Regions from separate parts of the Azospirillum ramasamyi genome, predicted to be linked through region 3. Evidence: riboswitches for the same ligand, from Rfam matches in the RefSeq annotation. Region 3 holds a riboswitch; each other region holds the start of a gene.

Evidence for each region. A riboswitch is a leader RNA that binds a small molecule or an ion and turns the genes downstream of it on or off. The one in region 3 is predicted to bind thiamine pyrophosphate.
Region 1: another riboswitch for thiamine pyrophosphate. It lies ahead of DM194_RS20900 (LuxE/PaaK family acyltransferase); the one in region 3 lies ahead of thiO (glycine oxidase ThiO).
Region 2: another riboswitch for thiamine pyrophosphate. It lies ahead of DM194_RS12725 (ABC transporter substrate-binding protein); the one in region 3 lies ahead of thiO (glycine oxidase ThiO).

What each region holds. Positions count from the first base shown of each region.
Region 1 covers NZ_CP029832.1:337,105-343,968, forward strand. Annotated here, with positions in the region: gene DM194_RS20880 (ABC transporter substrate-binding protein) at 1-344, opposite strand, end outside; gene DM194_RS20885 (ABC transporter permease) at 390-1,139, opposite strand; gene DM194_RS20890 (ABC transporter ATP-binding protein) at 1,136-1,918, opposite strand; gene DM194_RS20895 (acyl-CoA reductase) at 1,908-3,374, opposite strand; gene DM194_RS20900 (LuxE/PaaK family acyltransferase) at 3,390-4,469, opposite strand; TPP riboswitch at 4,593-4,725, opposite strand; gene DM194_RS20905 (hypothetical protein) at 4,929-5,471, shown strand; gene DM194_RS20910 (hypothetical protein) at 5,716-6,165, shown strand; gene DM194_RS20915 (hypothetical protein) at 6,205-6,549, shown strand; gene DM194_RS20920 (hypothetical protein) at 6,579-6,839, shown strand.
Region 2 covers NZ_CP029830.1:3,877-10,740, forward strand. Annotated here, with positions in the region: gene cdd (cytidine deaminase) at 1-182, opposite strand, end outside; gene DM194_RS12705 (ABC transporter permease) at 187-1,161, opposite strand; gene DM194_RS12710 (ABC transporter permease) at 1,165-2,319, opposite strand; gene DM194_RS12715 ((2Fe-2S) ferredoxin domain-containing protein) at 2,507-2,839, shown strand; gene DM194_RS28950 (DMT family transporter) at 2,976-3,890, shown strand; TPP riboswitch at 3,924-4,038, shown strand; gene DM194_RS12725 (ABC transporter substrate-binding protein) at 4,109-5,245, shown strand; gene DM194_RS12730 (branched-chain amino acid ABC transporter permease) at 5,250-6,122, shown strand; gene DM194_RS12735 (branched-chain amino acid ABC transporter ATP-binding protein/permease) at 6,130-6,864, shown strand, end outside.
Region 3 covers NZ_CP029829.1:184,565-191,428, forward strand. Annotated here, with positions in the region: gene mgtE (magnesium transporter) at 21-1,457, shown strand; gene DM194_RS00825 (PaaI family thioesterase) at 1,506-1,949, opposite strand; gene thiG (thiazole synthase) at 2,057-2,863, opposite strand; gene thiS (sulfur carrier protein ThiS) at 3,043-3,252, opposite strand; gene thiO (glycine oxidase ThiO) at 3,249-4,430, opposite strand; TPP riboswitch at 4,422-4,521, opposite strand; gene DM194_RS28915 (methyl-accepting chemotaxis protein) at 4,746-6,800, shown strand.

The DNA of each region.
Region 1 (6,864 bases), on a different replicon from region 3:
CTGGCCTTGGGCGACACCACGTTGAAGACATTCTGCGGATAGATGTTGTAGATGGCGACCAGCTTCTCGCCCTTGTCCAGCGCCAGATAGAGGGCGGCGGGATCGGTGAAGGCGATGTCGGCCTTGCCGGTCAGCATGGTCTGGATCGCCGACCCGCCGCCGGTGCCGGGCACATAGTCCAGCGCGATGCCCTTGGCCTTGAAAAAGCCCTTGTCGGGTTCGGCCAGCAGATTGGTAATCTCGCTGATCGGCTGGCTCCAGCCCGCCACCGTCACCTTGTCCAATGCCTGGGCAAGCGCGCCCGACAGGCCGCCCAGCAGCAGCGCCCCGACAAGGGCGGACATCCCCGCCGCCCGAGAAAACAGCCCCATTCCCCGCCCCATTCCCGGTTATCCTTTCGCCTGTCGAGACAGCAGCCACCGCTCGAACAGCAGCGTGGCCTGATACACCAGCATGCCCAGCGCGGTGATGACCGCGAACAGGGCGAACATCAGCGGCGTGTCCATCATCCCCTGCGCGGCGATGATCGAGGCGCCCAGCCCCTGGCGCCCGCCGATGAACTCCCCCACCACGGCGCCGACCAGCGCCAGCACCACCGCCACCCGCAGCCCGGCGAGGATCACCGGCAGGCCGGACGGAATCTTCAGCCGCGTCAGGGTGCGCCAGCGCCCGGCGCGCAGCATGCGGAACAGCTCCCGCTTGGCCGGATCGACACGGTCGAGGCCCGTCAGCGTGTTCTCCAGCAGCGGGAAGAAGCAGATCAGCGCCGTGATGGCGACGGTGGAGGTCATGCCGAAGCCGAACCACAGGATGAACAGCGGCGCCAGCGCCAGTTTCGGCACCACCTGGCTGGCGATGACATAGGGATAGAGCAGGCGGCGCAGCCCCGCGACCTCCGCCAGCGCCACCCCGGCGGCGAACCCGACGAGGCAGCCGATGCCGAGCCCCAGCGCCATCTCCGCCGCCGTCACCGCCAGATGCGGCAGCAGCCGTCCGCTCGCCAGACCGCTCCACAGCGCCGCGCCCACGGCGGAGGGCGGCGGCAGCACCAGCGCCGGAATCCCCGACCAGCGGCAATAGCCCTCCCACCCCGCCAGAAGCAGCAGCGGCAGCAGGATCGCGGCGATGCGGGCCATCATTCCGCCGCCTCCGCCCGCAGGACGCCGGCCGCGCCGTCCATGGCGTGGCGCAGTTCGCGGCACAGCGCGTTGAACCGCGGGTCATAGCGCAGATCGCGCGGGCGCGGGCGCGGCAGGTCGATGGAGACGCTGTGGCGCAGCCGCCCGTCCGCCATCACCGCCACGCGGTCGCCCAGATAGACCGCCTCGGCGATGTCGTGGGTGACGAACAGCGCGGTGGTGCCGCGCTGCGCGCACAGCCGCAGCAGATCCTCCTGCAACTCCTCGCGCGTGAGGGCATCCAGAGCGGCGAAGGGCTCGTCGAGCAGAAGCAGCGCCGGATCGGCGATCAGCGCGCGGGCCAGCGCCACCCGGCTCTGCTGGCCGCCCGACAGCGCCCGCGGTCCCCGCCCCGACAGCCCCGCCAGCCCGATCCGCTCCAGCAGATCCAGCGCGCGGGCGCGGTCCTCGGCGGTGGCGCGGCGGTGCAGCGTCACCGGCAGCAGCACATTGTCGAGCACCGTCAGCCATTCCAGCAGCGTCGGCGCCTGGAAGACGAAGCCCACCGCATCGCCCGGCCCGCGCACCGCCGCGCCGTCCAGCCGCACCCGTCCGGCGGCGGGGGCGAGCAGCCCGGCGGCCAGCTTCAGCAGCGTGGTCTTGCCGCAGCCGCTGCGCCCCAGCAGGCAATGAACGGCACCCCGGCCGACCGCCCAGTCGACGCCGTCGACGATGGCGGCGGCGCCGTAATCGAAGCGCACGCCCTCGAAACTCAGGAAGGCCGGCGGTTCAGTCGGCATAGCGGGCCAATCCCTCCGCCAGCGCTTCCGCCGACCGTTCGATCTCCGTCACCGTCACCAGATCCAGCAGGTTGAACCGGCCGTCATGGTGCCAGCCCGCCTCCGGCGCGGTCATGGCGCCGAGCGCGCAGAGCCGCGTCACTCCCGCCGCCCCCAGCGGCCCGGCCAGCCGGAACAGCTCCTCCGGCGGCGCGGCGATGCCCGCGGTCTGCAGCACGGCGCGGTGCGGGGCGACGCGGCCCGCCACCTCGGCCAGATCGTCCACCGCGACCACGGCGATCGTCCGGTTCAGCGCGGTCGGCACCAGACCGTCCGGCGCGTCGGTGCAGGACACGCACCAGCCGCCCGCCGGGTCCGACAGCAGCAGATGGCCGGATCCGTCGAGGCCGCGCAACGCCTGCCCGTCGCGCCAGCCGGCGACCTCCCCGGCCTCCGCCATCGACAGGGCGCGGCGCGGGTGCTTGCGCGCCTGCGCCGCCAGTTCATGGGCGAGCATGGCGGCGAAATCCTGCGGCGACAGCCGGCCGCCGCGCTCGACGAACAGGGTCTGCGGCGAATAGCAGCCCTGCTGGTCGTAGCGGGCGATGTCATGGGCGGCCAGCCGCGCCGTCTCCGCCGCCCGCCGCGGGTCCAGGGCGGCGCGCGACACCAGCGCGAAGCTGATCTTGTGGCCGTAGGGCAGGAAGCGGGTGGTCACCGGCACCCGGTCGCGGATCGCCGCCAGCGCCGCGTTGCCGCCATAGGCGACCACCGTGTCGGCCCGGGCCAGCCAAGCCCGCTCCGCCGCCGCGTCGCCGCCCTTCCACCACACCACGGCCAGACACTCGCCCAGCCGTGGGTCGATCTCCGCCAGCAACTGCGCGAACCAGCCCGCGAACAGCGGCTCGGCGCTGGGCAGCTTGCCGACCGTGCCGGATTTCACCAGCAGGCCCGAGATCAGGCTCCACAGCGGCAGCCCCGGCACATTGCCCGCCCAGACATGCAGCAGCAGGTCGGGGCCGAAGGCGCGGGTGAAGCCGCCCTTGGGCGCCGGCTGGAACTCGTCCAGCACCAGCGGGTTGGCGAAATCCTCCGCCAGGAAGCGGCGCAGCTCATGCGCGCGGAAGGTCTTCAGATAGCCGGTCAGCCCCAGCCTGACCATCTCGGGATCATAGCCGGTGACGGCGGGCAACAGCCGCTCCGCCCGGCGGCGCCAGGGATCCTCGCGGTCGAGCAGCCGTTGCACCGCCGCGTCGATCACCGCGACGACGTGCGCCGTCGGCAGCGTCTTCAGATAGCCGCGCGCCGCCGCCCGGACCGTCGCGGCGACCCGCTCCACCTGCCCGGCATCCAGCACCGGCACCGCCACGCGCAGCGCCGCATCGCCCGACCCGAAGGTCAGCACGCGCCGCTCCACCGCGTCCGGCGGCAGGCCGGGCAGATGGCCGGCCGGTTCCGGTTCGTCGCCGAAGGCCAAGGCCGCGCTCCCCCCTCAACCGCGCGCGGCGGCGAGGAAATCCTCCACCGCCAGCGAGCAGCCCTTGGCCTGCGCCCCGGCGACGCGGCCGAGCAGGCGGAATCCGCCCTCCTCCAGGATGCCGGCATCCTCGGTCAGGATGGCGGCGACGGAGTTGACATGGGCCAGATCATGGTGGACCAGCACGCCCATGCTGCCGGGCGGCACGTCCCGGCCGGACAACGGATCGACGACGCGGCTGCGGATCCAGTGCGGCCCGGATTTCAGCGACGGGCAGACAGCGTTGCCGTCGTCGTAGAACTGGGTGCTCAGCTCCGTCATGCCGTACATGTTGATGCAGAGCCGGCGCGGCACGCCGAAGAACTCGGCCAGCCGGCCGTAGAACTCGTCAGGCTCCAGTTCCCGCGACTGGCCCTTGAAACCGCCGGTGTCGAGGATGCGGCTCCCTTCCGGCAGGGAGAAGCGGCGGCCGTCGCGCGCCATGGCGTCCATCAGATGCACGAAGCCATAGCTGGCGCCCAGCAGGGCGAAGGGCTGCCCCGACCGTTCTGCGGCGTCCAGCCGGTCATAGAGCCCGGCGGTGTCGATGCCCGCCTCGCCGATCCAATGGCGGCTGTCCGGCGTGCCGCATTCCGCCCGCGCCAGCTCCAGGTAATGGGCGAGCGAGGAGTTCGGCATCGCCGTCTCGGTCGGAAACAGGATGCCCATCGCCATCCGCCCCTCTCCCGGCATGAAGCGGCGGCGGAAGTTGAGCAGCATGGAGCGATCGTAGACCGTCAAAGTCGCGTGGTGGATCTGCCCGCGGATGCCGCCCTTGGTGGTGCCGCTGGTCATGAAGATGCGGACGGACTCCTCCGCCGGGCGGCAGCTGAGCGTCAGATCCTTGAAGGCGTTGATCGGCACCGCCGGGATGTCGCGCCAGCTCCTGACCCCGCGCGGCGTCCGGCCGCGCTGCATGGCGAAGCGGCGATAGGGCTGGTTGTGCTCGAACTGATGGGCGAAGACCGCCAGCGCCAGGGCATTGAAGGCCTCGTCGGCCGCCGCCCCGGTTCCGATGTCGGCCTCCATGAAGGCCAGAACCCTGTCGTAGATCATGCTGTCGTCGATCGCGCTCACCGCACCCTCCCCGCCCCGTTCTCTCCAAGCGGCACCGACCGGTGGAGCAACAAACGAATCCGGGACAAGCCTGTGGGGTATGGATCTGCGCGTCGGCCTCGAAGGCCTTCTCGTCCCGCATCCCTACGCCGGCATGACCCGGATCAGGTTCGAAGGGTTGCCGCGTCGCCCGGACGCGAAGGACCGGGCCGGCGGGTGTCTCAGCCTCCTTGACGAGGCTCCCCTGGGAACGGGATGGAGCCTAGAAGACCATCGCGCCGTCTGTCAACGGCGGGGATGCCGGCATTGCGGACAGCGGAAAGTGCGGCGCGGACCGGCGCCGATCGATAAAAGCAGGACAGGTGTGGAGCGGCTCACATCCCGGAATCCGGGGCTTGGGTAGGGTCTGTCCATCGGCAACACGCCGCATCCCGCGGCCCCAAGACAGGAGACCAGATCATGATCCGCACCTCCCTGCTGACCGGCTTCGCCTCGCTCGCCCTGTTCGCCGCCCCGGCGATGGCCCAGAACATCTCCGACATCTCCAACACCGCGGCCGGGATCGGCAACACCGCCAACCAGAGCGCGCTGGTCATGCAGAAGTCCAAGGGCTCCTTCGCCGGTCCGAACGTCGCCACCGTCACCAACCTCGCCGCCGGCATCGGCAACACCGCCAGCCAGGACGCCTTCGTGAAGCAGCGCAGCGGCGGCGTGTTCGGCGGCGGGTCGATGGCGACGGTCGGCAACACCGCCGCGGGCATCGGCAACCACGCCGGCCAGCAGGCGACGGTGATGCAGAGGAGCGGCGGCCTGCTGAGCGGCGGCTCGGTCGCCAATATCGGCAACACGGCGGCCGGCATCGGCAACACCGCCCTGCAGCACGGCACCGTGCTCCAGCGTTCGGGCGGGCTGGTCGGCCCCTTCAACCACAGTTCCATGCAGAACCTGTCCGCCGGCACCGGCAACTGGGCGGGACAGAGCGCCCTCGTCAAGCAGCGCTGACCGCCTTCCCCCACCCGGCTTCCTCCCCCGACCTCGCTCCGGCCGGCATCCGGCCGGAGCGTTCCTTTGTCCGGTCCCGCCCGCCGGAGCTTTTCGAGGAAAACGCCCGCAGTTGTGGGGCAGCTCACAGAGCCGTTTCAGGCATTTGGGCAAGATTTCCTCGACAACGCCGGGCAACAAGGCCGGTCAAGAAAGCCGAGGCGCGGAAGCCCGAATCCTCCCCCCCACCGAAGGAACTCCCGCCATGATCCGCAAAATCGCTCTCGGTACCCTCGCCGCCGCCCTGCTCGCGACACCCGCCCTGGCGCAGCCCAGGACCGGTGCGGGCACCGGCATGCCGTCGATGATGGCGGTGCCCGGTCTGGTCAGCACCAACGTAGCCAACGCCACCAATGTCGGCGCCGGCATCGGCAATTCGGCGCAGCAGCAGGGCACCGTTCTCCAGGGCGGCGCCCCCATCTACGGTGTCGGCCCGCTGGTCAGCACCAATGTCGGCACCGCCACCAACGTCGCGGCCGGGATCGGCAACACGGCCGGCCAGAAGCTGCTCGGCATACAGGGCAATGGCGTTCAAGTCGGGCTGAACTTCAGCGGCCGCGGCCCCCTGGTCAGTACCAATGTCGGGGTCGGCACCAACGTCACCGCCGGCCTCGGCAACAGCGCCGCCCAGTCGCTGACCGGCCTTCGCCGCTGAGCCGCCCCCTGCCCACCTCTTTCGTCCGGGAGGCCACCGATGGCGAAGTTCCCGATGATCCTGACACTCGTCGCACCCGCCCTTCTGTACGCGGCCTCGACCGTCCCGGCGCAGGCCGTCTCCCTCGCCTGCCAGACGGTCAACGGCAAGACCGTCTGCATGCGGGGCTCCGGGACGCTGAACTGCGTGACGCAGGACGGCCGGACCCGCTGTTCCGCCACGCCGTCCGACCAGCAGTCGGAAGCCGTTCCCGATACGGACATCCCACTGCTCCCCCGTCCCGTCCCACCGGAGCAGCGCGGCTTTTCCGATCACCGCGACTTCCCCTTCGGCCATCAGGCCCGCTCGCTGGATTGGGACGACGAAGAAGAGCCCTACCCCTGACTGATCCCGACCGAACCGGAGACACCGCCATGACCCGCCTTCTGACCCTGTCGCTGACGCTCGCCACCCTCGCCGCGGCGCCGGCCTTCGCCGCGACGCCGACCATGTCCCACACGCGGGCAACCACCCTCGGCCCGGTCATCCTCCAGCCCTCCCCCGGCATCCCGAAGCCGCAGCCCTGCCTGACCTGCGGCACGAAGGTTCTGCCGGGCCTCACGCCCGGCCCCACCTACGGCGGCGAGCGCGCCCTGAATCCTCAGCCGCTGCCGCCCAAGGCGATCCTCCGCTGACCGTGGGGTTTCCCATCCCCTCATC
Region 2 (6,864 bases), on a different replicon from region 3:
CTCGCTTCCGCGCATTGGCCCTGCGGATAGGCCGCGTTCTCCACATTGCACCCGGCGAAGACGCGCCCCGATTCGCCGAGGATCGCCGCGCCGACCTTGAACCTGGAATAGGGGGCGTGGGCGTTCCCGCGCGCGGCGCGGGCGGCTTCGATCAGGCGTTCCAGCTCGGGCGTGTCGGTCATGGCCTCAGCGTTCCTTGACATAGGGGATGCCGCTCGCCTTCGGAGCGATGGCCTTGCCGACGAAGCCGGCCAGCAGCAGCACGGTCAGCACATAGGGAAGCATCTGGATGAACTGTACCGGAACCACGCCGATCACCGGCAATTCCACGCCCTGGAGCCGCACCTGCACCGCGTCGGTGAAGGCGAACAGCAGGCAGGCGAACAGGGTCGGCCCCGGCCGCCATTTGCCGAAGATCAGCGCCGCCAGCGCCAGATAGCCCTTTCCGGCGGTCATGTCGCGGACGAAGCCGGCGCCATGGGCGGTGGACAGATAGGCCCCCGCCATGCCGGTCAGCACGCCGGTGACGATCAGCGCCTGATAGCGCAGCTTTGCCACCGACAGGCCGGCGGTGTCCACCGCCGCCGGATTCTCGCCCACCGCCCGCAGCCGCAGCCCGAATCGGGAGCGGTAGAGCACCCATTGGGTGGCGATCACCAGGACCAGCGTCACCCAGATCAGGATGTTGTTGCCGTTCAACAGCTCGCGGTAGATCGGCCCCAGCACGGGCACGCCGGCCAATGCCTCCACCCCCGGCAGTTCCACCGAGGGGATGCGCGCCTGACCGGGCAGCAGCGGGGTCTGTCCGCCCTGCTGGAACCAGGCATAGGCCAGCGACGGCGCCAGCCCGGCGACCAGGATGTTGATCGCCATGCCCGACACCACCTGATTGCCGTTGTGGGTGATGCAGGCGAAGCCATGGACCATCGCCAGCGCCACCCCCGCGGCGATGCCGGCCAGCAGCCCGAGCCACGGATTGACGGTGACGGAGGCGACCGCGGCGGCGAAGAAGGCGCCGGCCAGCATCTTGCCTTCCAGCCCGATGTCGACCACGCCAGCCCGCTCGCAATACATCCCGGCGAAGGCGGCCAGCACCAGCGGCGTCGCCACCCGGATGGTGGCGCCCAGCAGCTGCAGCGCCAGAAGAAGCGCGTCCTCCATCGCTCAGCCCTTTCCCCCGGTGGTGGCATCCGCGGCGGCGGCGGCACCGCGGCGGCGGCGGAACAGCGCCTCCACCTGCGGCCTGAACAGGTTTTCCATCGCGCCGGCGAACAGGATGACCAGACCCTGGATGACCATCACCAGCTCGCGGTTGATCGTGGGGTATTCGAAGGACAGCTGGCTGCCGCCCTGCGCCAGAACCCCGAACAGCAAGGCGGCCAGAATGATCCCGACCGGGTGGTTGCGCCCCATCAGCGCCACGGCGATGCCGACGAAGCCGACGCCGCCGGTGAAGTTCAGGATGACCCGGTGCTGCACGCCCAGGATCTCGTTCACGCCGACGAAGCCGGCCAGCGCGCCGGAGATCAGCATGGCGATGATGATGTTCCGCGCGGGCGAGATGCCGGCATAGACCGCCGCCCGCTCGTTCCGGCCGACGGTGCGCAGCTCGTAGCCCCAGCGGGTGCGGCGCAGGAAGATGTGGAACAGGACGCAGCAGGCCAGCGCCCACAGGAAGGACAGGTTGAGCGGCGAGGCTGGAATGGCGATGCCGAACCAGCCCAGAGCCCGGTCCATCGAGGGAAGCCAGACGCCGGGATCGAATTCGCGCGTCTCGGGCGACTGGCTGCCGGGGCGGATCAGCACGTCGACCAGAAGCCAGGTCATCAGCGACGCGGCGATGAAGTTGAACATGATCGTCGTGATGACGATGTGGCTGCCGCGCTTGGCCTGCAGCCAGGCCGGGATGAAGGCCCAGGCGGCGCCGAACAGCGCCGAGGCCAGGATCGCCAGCACCGCCGCCACCGGCCAGGGCCAGCCGGTCAGCGCCAGCGCCACCAGCCCGGTGCCGAGCCCGCCCAGATAGGCCTGCCCCTCGCCGCCGATGTTGAACAGCCCGCAATGGAAGGCGATGGCCACCGCCAGCCCGGTGAAGATGTAGCTGGTCGTGTAGTAGAGCGTGTAGCCGATCGCCTCCGGGTAGCCCAAAGCTTCCGTCAGCAGCAGCGACAGCACGTCCACCGGGTTCTCGCCGATCACCAGGATCACCAGCCCCGACAGCACGAAGGCGGCGACGAGGTTGAGAACCGGCAGCAGCGCATACCCGACCCAACCCGGCACGGCGCCCGGCTGACCCTTTCCCGATCCGCTCAGCAGCACCGGCGTCTCCTGGATTGCCCCTTGGCGAGGATTCTTAACCTTCAACCCCGTTGCTGACCAAGCATTTCGTCACGCGGAAAACTCAGCAGGCATGGGTATTTGGAGGCGTTACGAAAAGTCTTGCCGCGGCGCAGCATTCTGGCATGCTTCTTACCCATATGAAAATTATGGTTATGGAGCATGCCCGATGCCGCTCGATCTGCCGCGGACCTTCCGCCACCACGTGTTCTGCTGCGCCCAGCAACGCCCGCCCGGCCATCCGCGCGGCAGCTGCGCCGCCAAGGGCGCGCATCCGCTGTGGCAGCGGCTGGACCACAAAATCCAGGGCAAGGGCCTTGCCGATGTCGGCATGGCGCTGACGGGCTGCCTCGGCTTCTGCTCCGCCGGGCCGCTGATGGTGGTGTATCCCGAAGGCGTCTGGTACCGGCCGGAGACGCCGGAGGACATCGACGAGATCGTCGCGTCGCATCTGGTCAACGATGTGCCGGTCGAGCGGCTGGTGATGGTGCTGACGCGGTGAGGTGAGGAGAAGGCGTTCGAAGCCCGATCCCCGCCGAAATCCCGCGCCTATCAGACCTGCGGTTGCGGCATTGGGACGCCGGCGGAATTGCCCATAATGTGGGCGGCTTCCGCAATTGCCGCTTCGAACCGATCCGATGACCGACGCCGAGACCGCCGACCTGCTGCCTGCCGAAGCCGATTCGGTTCCCTATGCCGTTGGCTGCTTCCTGGGCGCGATCCTGCTGTTCGCGGCGATGGACACGCTGATCAAGCTCCTGACCGCGGACTACCCGGTGCCGCAGCTGATGTTCGTGCGCTCCCTGGTCGCCCTGCTGCTGGTCGGCGGCTACACGCTGTGGCGCGGCGGCGGGATCGCGGCGATGCGGACGCGGCGGCCCTGGGGGCATGTCTGGCGGGCCTTCGCCGGCCTTATCTCCATGGGATGCTTCTTCTATGCGTTCCGCGAGCTGCCGCTGGCCGACGTCTATGTGCTGAGCTTCGCCGGGCCGCTGTTCATCACGGCGCTGTCGGCGCCGCTGCTGGGGGAGCCGGTGGGCTGGCGGCGCTGGGCCGCGGTGGTGGTCGGGTTCGGCGGCGTGGTTGTGATGGCGCAGCCGTCCACCGGGGCGCCGCTGGTGCCGGTGCTGGTGGGGCTGTGCGCCGCGCTGTTCTATGCGCTGGCGGCGCTGGCGGTGCGCGGGCTGTCGCGGACGGAGACCAGCGCGTCGATCGTGCTCTATCTGCTGCTGACGACGACGGTGGTCAGCGGTGCGCTTACCATTCCCGTCTGGACGGCGCCGACCGCCGCGGCCCTGGGGCTGATGGCGCTGGTCGGGGCGATCGGCGCCGGGGCACAGGTGCTGCTGACCCAGGCCTTCCGCCGCGCGCCGCCGGCCGTGGTGGCGCCCTTCGAATATACCGGCATGCTCTGGGCCAGCCTGTTCGGCTGGCTGGTGTTCGGCGACCTGCCGACCGCGCCGGTTCTGGCCGGAGCAATGGTCATCATCGGCAGCGGGCTCTACATCCTGCATCGTGAAACCATGGCGGCGCGCCGCCGGCTGGGTTCTTGACAGGACAGGCCCGGCGGCGACACTCTCGCCGCCTGTTCACGGCTGGGGTGCCCGTGCGGATGCCGGATCGGCGGATGCGCGGGCTGAGACAACACCCATCGAACCTGATCCGGGTCATGCCGGCGAAGGGAGCCGACCGGAACCCGACGGAATCGCCGCAAACGCCCCGTCCCCTCCGCGTCGCTCCGCTTGCCGGCGCGTGTGGAAGGAGTTTGGTCATGCGGCGCGCGCTTCCTCTTCTGATCGGCCTGCTGGCCGCATCGTCCTGCCTGTCGTCCGCCGCACGGGCCGACGACACGCTGTCCTTTCCGGTGCTGGTGCCGCTGACCGGCTTCCTGTCGCTGGAGGGAACCAGCCAGCGCAACGGTGCGGTGCTGGCGCTGCAGCAGACCCCGGCCGGCGTCGCCATCGCCTCCGACATCGTCGATACCGGCACCTCGCCCGAAGCGGCGGTGACGGCGCTGGAGCGCGCCGCCGGCCGCGGCACGGTCGGGGCGGTCGCCGCCAGCATGCTCGGCACCCAGATGCTGGCGATGCTGCCGCTGGCGGAGGAACTGAAGCTGCCGCTGGTCACCGTGTCGGGCACCGCCTCGATCACCGAGCAGGGCAACCCTTGGGTCTTCCGCTTCTTCCCCGGCGACGCCGTGACCAAGGCCGCCCATGCCCGCTATGTGGTGGAGGAACTGGGCAAGCGGCAGCCCGCCGTCATCTACCAGACCACCGCCTATGGGCAGAGCGGCAAGGCGCATCTCGACGCCGCCTTCAAGGAGCTGGGCGTCACCCCGGTGTTCGAGGAGGGGGTGGACCCGGCGGCCAAGGATCTGCTGCCGGTTCTGACCAAGGCGCTGGCCGCCAAGCCCGACGTGCTGGTGCTGCATCTGCATTCCGGCCCGACCGCCCTGCTGTTGCGGCAGGCGTCGTCCAGCGGGGTGGCCGTGCCCATCGTCGCCGGCTCCGCCATGCATCAGCCGAGCACCGCGGCCCTGCTGGAACCGGCCGAGCTGAAGGGCGTCTGTGCCGAGACCGCGGCCTCGCCCATTTCCGGCGACACGCCGGAGGTCAAGGCGTTCACCGACTCCTACCGCGCCGCCTTCGGCAAGGAACCGGACGCCTTCGCGCTCGGCCAGTATGACGGCATGACCATGGTGCTGGAGGCGGTGAAGGCCGGCGCTCGCACACCGGATGCCATCGCCAAGACGCTGTCGACGGAGACCTTCAAGGGCCTCGCCATGACCTACAAATCCGACGGCAAGGGCAACATGGCCCATTCCGCCGTCATCGTCTGCTATGACGGGACCAGCCGCGTGCCGGTGGTGGCGAAGCGGTACGACAACCCCGCGCTCGCGGCGAAGTGAGCGGATGGCGGCGCTTCAACTGCTGGTCAACGGCGTCGCGCTGGGGGCGGCCTATGCCCTGGTGGCGCTGGGCTTCGTGCTGGTGCTCAACGCCACCTCGGCGGTGAATTTCGCCCAGGGCGACCTTGTGATGGCCGGCGGGCTGCTGGCGGTGGCGCTGGCGCCGCTGATCCCGCTGCCGGGCATCGCCCTGCTGCCGGTGGTGCTGGCGCTGATGGCGGCGCTCGGGCTGCTGCTGGCGCTGGCGGCCTATCTGCCGCTGCGCCGCCGGCCGCCGGTGTCGGTCTTCATCAGCACCATCGCCATCGGCATCATCCTGCAGAACGGCGCGGCCATCCTGTTCGGGCCGGAACCGCGCGCCGCGCCGCCGCTGTTCGGCGACAACACGCTTTACCTGGGCGGGCTGGCGGTTCCCGAGCAGTCACTCGCCATCGTCGCGGTGGCGGCGCTGCTGATCGGCGCGCAGCAATGGGTGTTCGCCCGCACGCAGCTGGGTCGCCGGCTGCGCGCCACGGCGCAGGACCCCGAGATGGCGCGGGCCTGCGGCGTCCCCGTCACCGCGATGATCCTGGTGACCTTCGCCATCGGAGCCGCCTGCGCCGGGGCGGCCGGGCTGCTGCTGGCCAACCGCTATTTCGTCACCCCGACCGCAGGCGGGGACCTGATCTTGAAGGCGTACATCGCGGTGACCATCGGGGGCTGGGGCTCCGTGCCGGGGGCGGTGGTCGGGGCGCTGCTGATCGCGCTGTTCGAAGTGGGGGTGTCGTCGGTGCTGTCGTATCCGGTGGCGCTGGGCGCGCTGTACCTGACGCTGCTGGCGATCCTGGTGCTGCGCCCGCAGGGCCTGTTCGGCGAAGCGGTGCGGCGCCGTGGCTGAGCGGTCCTTGCCATGCATCCCCCTCACCCCAACCCTCTCCCCGGGGGGGAGAGGAAGGCTCGTCGGGGCGGAGAGTATCGCGCTGTTCGCAGGCGCCCTCGCTCTCCTGGTCTACGCGCTCGCTTTCGCCTCGCCCTACGGCCTGCGCGTCCTGACCGTCGCCGGGGTCTATGCGCTGGCGGCTTTCGGATTCCAGATCGTCTTCGGCCTTGGCGGCGCGTTGTCTCTGGCGCAGGGCGCCTTCTTCGGCGTCGGCGCCTATGTGACGGGCATCCTTGGCAGCCGCTACGGGCTTGGCTTCGAGGCGACCTTCCCGCTGTCGATGCTGGTGCCGCTGCTGCTGGCGCTGCCGATCGGGCTGGCGGTGCTGCGGCTGGAGTCGCATTATTTCGCCCTGGCGACGCTGGGCATCGCCCAGGTCCTTCATCTGCTTGCGGTCAACCTGCCGGAGCTGACCGGCGGCTCCAACGGATTGGCCGGGGTGCCGGCGGTGGTGCTGTTCGGCTGGACGGTGCCGCGCGGCTTGCCGATGGCGGCGCTGGTCTGGGGGCTGGTGGCGCTGGGCGGACTGGTCGGGTGGCTGCTGGCGCGCGGGCGGCTCGGCCGGTCGCTGACGATGCTGCGCGACGATCCTCTGGCGGCGGGAACCTTGGGGCTCGACGTCGGGCGGCTGCGGCTGACCGCCTTCGGCATCAGCGCCCTGTTCGCCGGAGCGGCGGGGGCGCTGGCGGTCCATACCCAG
Region 3 (6,864 bases):
GCCGAAGGGAGTGTGCCGGCATGCACACCGATCCCCATACCCCGGACCTGCGGCCGGACAGCGCCGCCCATCCCCATGGCCATCGTCCCATGGGCCATGAGGCGGAGGACGAACGTCCCTACGGCGTCGAGCCGGAGTTCGTGGAAGAGATCGTCGCCCTGCTGCGCGCCCGCGAACGCGACGCCGTTCTGGCGCGGCTGGAGGGGCTGCACGCCGCCGACATCGCCGACCTGATCGAGCAGGCCGACCCGGCCGAGCGCGCCGAACTGATCGACCTGCTGCCGGCGGAGCTGGACGGCGAGGTGCTGTCCAACCTGAACCCGGATCTGCGCGAATCGCTGATCGAGCGGTTCGAGCCGCAGGAGCTGGCCGCCGCCGTCGCCGACCTCGACACCGACGACGCCGTCGAGCTGATCGAGGATCTGGACGCGGTGACGCGGGCGCAGATCCTGGCGAACCTGCCCGACGCCGAACGCGCGCTGGTGCAGGAGAACCTGACCTACGCCGAGGACAGCGCCGGCCGCATGATGCAGCGCGAGCTGGTCGCGGTGCCGGAATACTGGACGGTGGGCGAGACCATCGACTTCGTCCGGGCGGCGACCGACACGCTGCCGGAGGATTTCTACGACATCTTCATCGTCGACCCGATGCATCGGGTGCGGGGCGCGGTGCCGTTGTCGCGCCTGCTGCGCCAGCGCCGGGCCGTGCGCATCGCCGATCTGGTCACCGGCGAGGTCGACGCGATCCCCGCCACCATGGAGCGGGCGGAGGTCGCCAACCTGTTCCGCCAATACGCGCTGGTCTCCGCCCCGGTGGTGGATGCCGTCGGCCGGCTGATCGGCGTCATCACCGTCGACGACGTGGTCCGCATCATCGACGAGGAGGCGGAGGACGACCTGCGCAAGCTGAGCGGGTCGGGCGACACCGGCGTGTTCAGCGGCATCGCCGACATCGCCCGCGGCCGTGTCGGCTGGCTGACCGTCAACCTCGTCACCGCCTTCCTGGCCTCGGGCGTCATCTCGCTGTTCGAGGGCACCATCGAGCAGATCGTGGCGCTGGCGGTGCTGATGCCCATCGTCGCCTCGATGGGCGGCAATGCCGGGACGCAGACGCTGACCGTCGTCGTCCGCGCGCTGGCGACGCACGAGCTGTCCTCCGCCAACGCCATGCGGGTGGTGGGGAAGGAGCTGCTGGTCGGGCTGATCAACGGCGGCATCTTCGCCGTGATGGTGGGGGTGATCGCGCTGGTCTGGTACGGCCCGATGATCGGCATCGTCATCGGGCTCGCCATGATCATCAATCTGGTGGTGGCGGGGCTCAGCGGCGCGCTGATCCCGCTGGGGCTGGAAAAGCTGGGCGTCGATCCCGCGGTGTCCAGCGCGGTGTTCCTGACCACCATCACCGACGTGATCGGCTTCCTGGCCTTCCTGGGGCTGGCGTCGGCGTTCCTGCTGTGAGCGCCGCCCCGGAACGGCCGGAAGGCCCCGTTCGAGCCGGTCAGGCCGTCATTTCGGCATCACGCAGAAGGTGGTCTGCTGCATCAGGGCGCAATCCTTCTCCACCCCGCCGTCCAGCATCGACACCTCGACCTGGGTGATGACCAGGGTGCGGCCCGGCTTCACCACGCGGGCGCGGGCGATCATGACGTCGCCCTTGGCCGGCGACATCAGGTTGATCTTGAATTCCACCGCCAGCACCTCCGCCCCGGCGGGCATCAGGGTGAGCGCGGCATAGCCCCCGGCATTGTCGGCCAGCGTGCTGACCATGCCGGCATGGAAGAAGCCGTGCTGCTGCGTCAGGTCGGCGCGGAAGGGCAGCCGCATCTCGCAGAAGCCGGGCTCCATCGCCGCCATCTCGATGCCGAGCGTCCTGCAGATCGGCTGCTGTTCGAAGGACGCGAGGCAGCGCGCCTTCCAGTCGGGGGTGCGGGGTTCGAAAATGGCGGGCACGGTCGTAGCTCTCCGGCTTTAGGGGCGATGCGCGACAGCCTGCGTCAGCCGCCGCGCCGGATCAAGCGGCCGATTGGACAGCCGCAAGAGGCACGCCCCCCTCGCCGTCAGCCGCCGATCAGGCCCATCTGGGGGCTGGAGGGTTCGGCATAGGCCCGCATCGGCATGCGGCCGGCCAGATGGGCGCCGCGCCCGGCGCTGACCGCGTCGCGCATCGCCGCCGCCATCCGCACCGGATCGCGCGCCTTCGACACCGCGGTGTTCAGCAGCACCGCGGCGCAGCCCAGCTCCATCGCCAGCGCCGCGTCGGACGCGGTGCCGATGCCGGCGTCCAGCACCACCGGCACCGGGCTGCGGGCGCAGATCGTCTCGATGGCGTGCGGGTTGCGGATGCCCATGCCGGAGCCGATGAAGGCGCCCAGCGGCATCACCGCCGCCGCGCCCAGGTCGGCCAGCTTGCGGCAGGTGACGGGATCGTCGTTGCAATAGGGCAGCACGACGAAGCCGTCGTTCACCAGCTCCTCCGTCGCGCGCAGCAACTCCTCCACGTCGGGATAGAGCAGCTCGCGGTCGCCGATGACCTCCAGCTTGATCCAGGGGGTATCCAGCGCCTCGCGCGACAGCTGGGCGGTCAGCACGGCTTCCTTCGCGGTCATGCAGCCGGCGGTGTTGGGCAGCAGCCCGACCGGGCCGGCGGGGCGGTTGGCGGTGGCGCGGGCCAGCACGTCGACGAGGCTTTCCGAATAGCCGTCCAGGCTGATGCGCCGGATCGCCAGCGTGACCAGTTCGCTGCCGCTGGCCTCCAGCGCGTCGAGCATCACCTGCTGGTTCGGATAGCCGGCGGTGCCGAGGAACAGGCGCGAGCCGAAGCCGCGACCCGCGATGGTGAGGGTATCGGGAATGGTTTTGGACATGGTGGGAGCCTTTTCCAAGGCCCTCTCCCGCGCCGGGGGAGGGAGGAGCCCGCCGAAGGCGGGAGGGTGAGGAGAAGACCAAGGATCGAGAACCGAACGGCTCCTTGCGCCACCCCTCATCCTTCCCATGCCCCGCATGGGCCCCTTCCCTCTTCCGGGGCGGGAGAGGGAAAACAGGTTCAGCCGCCCTGGATCGGGCGGACGATTTCGAGGCTGTCGCCGGGCTGGAGCGGGGTTTCCGGCCAGCGGCGGCGGGGAACCACGGCACCGTTCAGGGCGACGGCGACGCCGAGCGTCCCCTCGGCGATGCCGCGCGCGGCCAGAAGCTCGGCGACCGAGGCGGCGGACAGCGGCTCTTCGCGGCCGTTGACGCGGAGGACGGCGCTCATGCGGCGGCTCCCGCCGCAACGAAGCGGTCGGCGGCGAAGGGGCGCAGCAGCGGGTCGGTCTCGCCGGTCAGCACCAGCCGGGCGATGCCGTCGGCGGTGACCGGAGTCAGCAGGATGCCGTTGCGGTGGTGGCCGGTCGCATGGATCAGGCCGGGGATGCCGCTCTCGCCCAGGATCGGCGCGTCGTCGCGGCTGCCGGGGCGGAATCCGACCCAGGTCTCCTCGATCGGCAGTTCGGCGATGCCGGGCAGGGCGCGCCAGGCGCCTTCCAGCAGGGCGAACTGGCCGCCGGCGGTCAGCCGGTCGTCGAAGCCGCGCTCCTCCGTCGTGGCGCCGATCAGCAGCCGGCCATCCAGCCGGGGGATCAGGTAGGTGCCGGGCGTCCACACCACATGGCGCAGCAGCGGCAGCCGCTGGTCCATGCGCAGGCAGACCATCTGCCCCTTGATCGGCCGCACCGGCGGTTTCGCGGCGGGCGGCAGTCCCGGCACGCCGGCCGACCAGGCCCCGGCGGCCAGAACCACCCGGTCGGCCCGGTGCAGAGTTGCAGCAACACGCACGCCAACCGCGCGTCCGCCCTCCACCGCCAGGGTCACCTCGCCGCACTGCTCATGCAGGCGGGCCCCGGCGGCCTCGGCGGCGCGGCGCAGGGCCGCCGCCACCTTGCGGTTGTCGACCTGATGGTCGCCGGCGCAGAACAGGGCGCCGGCCACGCCGGGCTGCAGGAAGGGCTCGCGCCGCCGCACCTCGGCCCCGCCCAGCCATTCCACCGGCAGACCGAGGTCGCGCTGGAAGCCGTGCAGGAAGCGGATTTTGGCGGCATCGTCGGCGTTGAGCGCGATGACCATGGTGCCTTCGGTGCGCAGGTCCACCGACATGCCGCTCGCCGCCTCCAGGTCGCAGGCGAAATCCGGCCACAGCGCCTGGGAGGCGCGGGTCAGCGGCAGCAGCCCGTCCTCGCCCGGTTCGGTCTCGACGCAGGCGGCCAGCATGCCGCCGGCGGCATGGGTGGCGCCGCGGCCCGCCTGTCCGCGCTCGAACAGATCGACGCGGCAGCCGGCCGACGCCAGCCTCCAGGCGATGGCAAGGCCGATGCAGCCGGCGCCGATGACGGCGACGGAAGGACGGCTTCCGGTTTCGGAAACGGATAACGGGTACGGATCGGGCGCATGAAGCATGCGGCGGCTCCCTTCGCTGGAATTACCCAGACAGGTTCGATGGGTGTGTTCTCAGCCGCGCGACCACCGCACGGCACCCCAGGCCTATGGCTTGCCTTATGCCAATGTTTTGCTGGTCCCACAAGCGGAATCGGCGATCACCCCATCAAGTTGTGCGACCGGATGCCACGGCCCGATACGGAATCTCCCGTATGAGGCCGGTGACCGATCCGAAGCTAAGTTGTCCGCAAATTGTCCGCAGGCCCGGCATCGATGAAACGATCAACGCGGCCGGTTTGCAGAATCAAACGACAAGCGACCGAGGAAACGTCCGCCATGCTGTCCTTCTTCCGCTCAGAGTCTGCGGCCTCCGGTGCCGTCCCGAATGCTGCCGAACCCGGCAACGCCGCCGCCGCGACGGCCGCAGCCGGACCGGAGGCGCCGATCCGCAGCCTGTGCCTGCCGGCGGCACGGATCGGCGCGGAGGCACTGGCGGGGCTGGGCTTCGCCGCCGGCGCCCCGGCGCTGGTGGTCGGCTTCGTGTCGCCTCATGTCGATTTCGCCGCCACCGCCCGCGCGGTGCGTTCCGCCCTGCCGGCGGCGACGCAGCTGGTGCTGGTCTCCACCGCGGGCGAGCTGTGCGCGGGGCAAGGGCAGCCGCTCTACCGCAAGGCCGCCGACCGCTGGGACAGCGTGGTCCTGCAGTCCTTCAGCCCGCGCCTCCTCGCCGGTATCAGCATCCACGCGGTCCCGCTGCATTGCGAGGATCTGCGCGGCGGCCGGCCGACCCGCGACGTCCCGGCACGGGTGGAGGCGATCCGCGGCGAGCTGGACCGCGTCCGCGTTCCCTTCGCGGTCGACAGCCACGACACGGTGGCGCTGACCTTCATCGACGGGCTGTCGGCCAGCGAAAGCTGGTTCATGGAGGCGGTCTACCGCTCCGGCCATTTCCCCTGCCTGTTCATCGGCGGTTCGGCCGGCGGCACGCTGGACTTCCGCAACACCCGCCTGTTCGACGGCCAGCGCGTGCTGGAGAACGCGGCGCTGACCATCTTCCTGAAGATGGCGCCCGGCATCCGTTACGGCATCTTCAAGTCGCAGAACTTCCGCCCGACCCAGACCCGCTTCGCGGTGGTGGACGCCGACCCGATGCGCCGCACAGTGCGTGGCGTGATCGACCGCGACGGCTTCGAGGTGGTGAGCTTCATCGACGCGCTGGCCCAGGCGCTGCGCTGCAAGCCGCAGGAGGTTCCGGCCAGGCTCGCCAAGAACACCTTCGCCATCGAGATGGAGGGGGAGCTGTTCGTGCGCTCCATCTCCGGCTTCGATTTCGAGAAGGGGGAGGTCGCCTTCTATTGCGACGTCAATCCCGGCGATTCGCTGTGCCTGGTGGAAGCCACCGATTTCGTCCGCCAGACCGATGACGACCTCAGGGCCTATCTGCGCGGCAAACCGCGGCCGGTGGGCGCCATCCTGAACGACTGCATCCTGCGCCGCCTGAACAACCCGGACCAGCTGTCGCGGGTGCATGCCTTCGACGGGCTGACGGCCGCCGGCTTCTCCACCTTCGGCGAGTTGCTGGGCATCAACATCAACGAGACCCTGTCGGCCCTGATGTTCTTCGAGGTCCCGCCCGGCACCGCCTTTCCCGACGACATGGTCGACCGCTTCCCGGTCCATTACGCCCGGTTCCAGAGCTATTTCATCGCCACCCGCTACAACCGGATGGAGTTGCTGAGCCGTATCCGCAACAGCGTGATCGAGCGGATGCGCAGCTACCTCGACGCCCTGGTCACGCTGAACAGCGGCGTGCAGGAAACCGCCAGCTACGCCGCGCGCATCGGCGGCTCCATGTCCGCCATCGAGGCGACGCTGAACCGCCATGCCGGCCTGTTCGACGGCCATGCCGAACGGAAGGAGGAGCTGGTCCGCGAGTTCAGCCAGCTGTCCACCGTGGTGAAGAGCATCGAGAAGGTTCTGTCGGTGATCGACGGCATCGCCAGCCAGACCAACCTGCTGGCGCTGAACGCCACCATCGAGGCGGCGCGGGCCGGTGAGGCGGGACGGGGCTTCGCGGTGGTCGCGGCGGAGGTGCGAAAGCTGGCCAACGACACCAAGCAGACGCTGGGCGACACCCGCCGCGCCATCGATCAGGTGGTGACCTCCGTCCGCTCGGTCGGCGGCCAGCTGGACGACACCAGCGCCCGCATGGACGAGGCCGCCACCGCCGCGCATGCCCTGCAGACCGACATCCACGCCGTCATCGACGAGGTGGAGGGGGCCCAGACGGCCATCGAAGGCCGCCTGTCCGATCTGAACGACCATGCCCGGCGGATGGAGGACATCAACCGTTACATCGGCTTCCTCAAGCAACTCGACCGTGCCGGCTGACGAGTCCGCGAAGGAAGTCCGGCACCTGGAAGGCGGGCAGCCCCTCTCCCGCGGAGGGGAGAGG